2 regions of the Pseudarthrobacter sp. MM222 genome follow, and region 1 is predicted to be linked to the other one. Evidence: riboswitches for the same ligand, from Rfam matches in the RefSeq annotation. Region 1 holds a riboswitch; the other holds the start of a gene.
The links. A riboswitch is a leader RNA that binds a small molecule or an ion and turns the genes downstream of it on or off. The one in region 1 is predicted to bind cyclic di-AMP.

Region 1 (2,172 bases):
CTTGGGACGCAATGTCACATTCAGATCACGGCGTGTCAAAAGAATGCGAGAGTCATCCATCGGCTATTAGAGCCAGCCGGTCGGGTCAACGACGTCGCCGTTAACCATCACTTCAAAGTGCAGGTGGCAGCCCGTGGATGCTCCGGTGGTGCCGCTCATCGCCACAACATCGCCGCGGGAGACCTGCTGGCCAACCTTCACGCTCGATGAAGACAAGTGGTTGTACGTGGTCTCCAGGCCGTTGCCGTGGTCAATTACTACGCGGTTGCCGCCGCCGAAGGGGTGCCAGCCGGTGAACGTGACGGTTCCGCTGGCAGCCGCGTGGACAGCCGTTCCGCATTGCGCGGCGTAATCCTGGCCCCGGTGGAACTCGCCGGAGCCGCCGGTGATGGGACTGACCCGGTAGCCGAACGGCGAAGCCGTCACCATCTTCTCCATGGGTGCGCCGAGGCTCCCGGAGGAGGCGGCGCGGGTGATGCTGCCCACTGACTGGGCGCTCAGCAGCTGCTTGAGTTTTCCGTCGGGGTCACCCTTGGTGGTCACGGCGGTGCGGCTGAAGTCGATCTTTGCGGCGGAAGCGGCCGTAACGTCTGGTTGCGAGGCGGCGGCGACGGTACCTGAGCCGGTGTCGGTGGCCATCACCGGGCCGGTAGCGGGAACTGTAACCGTCAAGACCAGGCCGGTCGCAGCAAGGGCGATGCCGGCACGCTGCCCCACACCACTGGCGGCGGCAAAGTCCGTTACCTGGCGGAACGGGCTCCGGCGGCCGCGGCGTTCGTCGCGGTGCGCATCACGCGGGCGGTCTGCCAGAACGGCGACTGCCGCACGCGGCTCCGGAGCGGGGCCGGTCGCACGACGACGGCCCCGGGTGGTCTGGGTGGTCAAGAACGGTTCCTCTCTGGAGAGCCTGCGAAGTTAGCTGTCGGATTCGGGTCAGAGAGATCAAAGACCCGGTCCGCCGTGAACAAGCATCCAGACACAGAGGAATTCAAGAAGAGTCCCTCGGTGGAGTGTGCTTGCCGCTGACGGACTTCACCCCAAGGCTGTTCGGAAAACAGCCGGAAGTGGTTCCCCCGCCCCTGCCAGAAGGTGACTCTGCGACTGATCCGCTGGCAGAGCTCGGCTTCGGATCAGATAACGCTTTGGTATCGGTACTGGTGATTAACTATAGGCGATTAAGCCGCCTGGTGATAATCCCGTTATCTCCGTTGTGCACAACTCATGGGTCGTCCCACCAACGGCGGGTGAAGGCTGGTTAACCGACGGTAACAAAGACGTGAGCTGCGACTTCGGGGGGCAGCTCGAGGGCGCCTTCGATGTCCGGCACGCGGACCGAAATGTACTCCCCGACGCGTTCCAGGGACACCAGGGCGCCGGGACGAATGCCGCCCTCGTCCAGCTGGACGAGCAGTTCCGGCTCCACCTGGATGGGCTCGGCCAGCCGGTTGACCGTGATCCGCGAATCGGCCCCGTAGCCTGTCATCGCCTCGAGCAGGTTTACGACGCTGGCGCCCAGTGCGTAAGGCTGGGTGGGCAGTCCCCCAAGCTCCGCGAGCCCGGGGATCGGATTTCCATAGGGCGAAACAGTCGGGTGGTTGAGCATCTCGAAGATCCGCCGTTCCACCCGCTCGCTCATCACGTGCTCCCAGCGGCAGGCTTCCTCGTGGACATAGGCCCAGTCGAGGCCGATGACGTCGGCCAGAAGCCGCTCCGCCAAGCGGTGCTTGCGCATGACCCCGATGGCGCGTTTCCGGCCGGTTTCCGTCAGTTCAAGGTGCCGATCGCCGGAAACAACCACCAGTCCGTCCCGTTCCATCCTGCCGACGGTCTGCGAGACGGTGGGTCCGGAGTGGCGCAGCCGTTCGGCGATGCGGGCGCGGAGGGCGACGATGTTCTCTTCTTCAAGTTCCAGAATGGTCCGCAGATACATCTCGGTTGTATCGATCAGATCCGTCATTCAGCTCAGCTCCTCGAGCGCCGTCCTTGCGTCATTCCCACCGTACCGCGTGCCGATGCGCGCGGCTGCCTTGGCGGGATCCGCCGTACGTTCGCAGCACAGCTTAGCCTATTTTGAATTACTCCGGATAATCGCTGGGAGGCCACGACGGCCCCCCGGTGGCTGCATCCGTCTCAATGACCGGACTATGACGAACTCTTTTCCCGCGCGCACGG
Region 2 (2,172 bases), 190 kb from region 1:
ACCGAGGTGGGGGGCGTGGGGTACGCCCTCAACCAGATGCTGGACAACGTCTCGAGCGCGCTGGAGGCCCGGCAGACCAGCGAAATGAAGGTGCGCCAGTTTGTGGCGGACGCCTCGCACGAGCTGCGGACCCCGCTGACAGCCATCCGCGGTTACACCGAACTGATGCGGATGACCGAGCACTTCACGCCCGACGGTGCGAAGTCCCTGGCGCGGGTGCAAAGCCAGTCCGAGCGGATGACAGCCCTCGTGGAGGACCTCCTGCTGCTGGCCCGCCTGGACGAAGGACAGCCGCTCAAACTCAGCGACGTGGACCTGACCCAGCTCGCGATCGAAACGGTCAGCGACGAAAAGGTCATGGCGCCAGACCACGCCTGGCGGCTGGAGCTCCCGGAGGAACCGGTGGTGGTCCGCGGCGAGTCCGCTCAGCTCCACCAGATACTGGCGAACCTGCTGTCCAACGCACGCAAGCACACCGCTCCCGGGACGACGGTGGTCACGGGTGTGATGCGTTCGGCCGACGGCAGCGCGGTGGTCACGGTGACCGACGACGGCGAAGGGATCCCCGCCGAATTCCTGAACCAGGTCTTTTCACGCTTCGCCCGGGCGGATGCCGCCCGGAAAAACCCGGCGACGACGGCGGCTGACGGGTTCGTCGGGTCCGGGACGGCGGGCGGACCCGGGGCTCGAACCATGGCCGCGGCACCCACGGCCGAGGGGACCAGCGGGCTTGGCCTGTCGATTGTGCAGTCGATTGTAGAAGCGCACGGTGGCACCGTCGAAGTCACCTCCCGCCCTGGCCGTACCGAGTTTGCCGTGCGGCTCCCCGGAGGCCCGCGGGAATCCTAGCTCAGTACCGCCGTACGGCCCCGGCCCCAGCGACCACAAAAGCGCAAGACGACGCTCCGACGCCGCACCCTTCCGTTACCAAAATGTGACTTCAGCGTGAAACTCCTGTACGGTCGATAGAGTGCGGCCGGAACTGGAGCCGCATATCCGGACGGACGCCAAACTCTGCCGCGTCCCGGAATATGCTGGACCAGGCAGAGGCGGGGAACCCAGAGTTCCCGGGCAGCCAGCATCCAAGCACCCTTGGGGTTAAGCCGACACGTGAGTATCCGTGCGGCCGGATTTCTCATCCGCACCCGACAGCTAACTCCGTAGGCGTTGAGAGGCATCATGACTGAATTCAAGGTACAAACGCGCCCTGACGGCGCAGCAGGCAAACCCCGCCGCGCCCATTCGCGCCACCGCGCCGAGTCAGCCAAGCCCGTCTCGGTATGGTCCCGGTCTGCCAGGGGCGTCGGTCACACCGGGCGCCGCGCCGCCGTGGTCGCCACGGCCTGCGCGGTCCTCCTCGGAGTTGGCGCGGCCGGACAGGCCGCGGAGTCCAGCCACACCACTGCCGGCAACTCGGCCGCGTCCGGCATCGCGGCCAACCCGTTGGCTCTCCTCGACTTCGACCGGGTCCGCGCCGAGGCACCTACATCCGCACCCTCAGCTTCGGCAGCGCCGTCGCCGGCCAGCGTCGAAGCCCTGCCCGCGGAAGAGGAGCCGGCCGTAACGCCGGCGCCCGCTGCCGAAGCCGCGCCTGCCGCCGCTCCTGCGGCGGCCGCGGCACCAGCGCCCGCTCCTGCGCCTGCGCCGGCGCCGGCGCCGGAAGCGGCGAAGCCCGTTGCCGTCGACGACCCCGCCGGCGCGCAGGCCTACGCCGCAGCCCAGCTGGGCTCCTACGGTTGGGCCGCCGACCAGATGCAGTGCCTGGCGAAGCTCTGGACCAAGGAGTCCGACTGGAAGACCACCGCCACGAATGCCAGCAGCGGCGCCTATGGCGTGGTCCAGTCCCTGCCCGCCGAGAAGATGGCCAGTGCCGGCGCGGACTACCTGACGAATTACCGGACCCAGATCAATTGGGGGCTCAACTACGTCAAGCAGCGGTACGGCTCTCCCTGCGGAGCCCTGAACTTCCACTACGCGCACAACTGGTACTAAGCCGCCAGGCACTACCCCTACGCAGCAGCAACAGAACGCCCCGGATCCCCGCGATCCGGGGCGTTCCTGCGTAACGGGCCGGCACCGCTCCACTTGCACAGCACCAGCACAGCCCTGCGCTAAAGCCCTCATAAGGACCACCGCCACAGTTGAGCCATGACGTTCACCGACCAGGCCACA

Region 2: linked by a shared signal. The riboswitch ahead of OM977_RS02805 (hypothetical protein) and the one ahead of OM977_RS03655 (M23 family metallopeptidase) in region 1 are both predicted to bind cyclic di-AMP.

What each region holds. Positions count from the first base shown of each region.
Region 1 covers NZ_OX352321.1:761,736-763,907, reverse strand. The annotation lists gene OM977_RS03655 (M23 family metallopeptidase) at 67-885, opposite strand; cyclic di-AMP (ydaO/yuaA leader) riboswitch at 890-1,105, opposite strand; gene OM977_RS03650 (metal-dependent transcriptional regulator) at 1,256-1,957, opposite strand.
Region 2 covers NZ_OX352321.1:576,035-578,206, reverse strand. The annotation lists gene OM977_RS02810 (HAMP domain-containing sensor histidine kinase) at 1-849, shown strand, start outside; cyclic di-AMP (ydaO/yuaA leader) riboswitch at 1,023-1,181, shown strand; gene OM977_RS02805 (hypothetical protein) at 1,180-1,992, shown strand; gene OM977_RS02800 (glycosyltransferase) at 2,149-2,172, shown strand, end outside.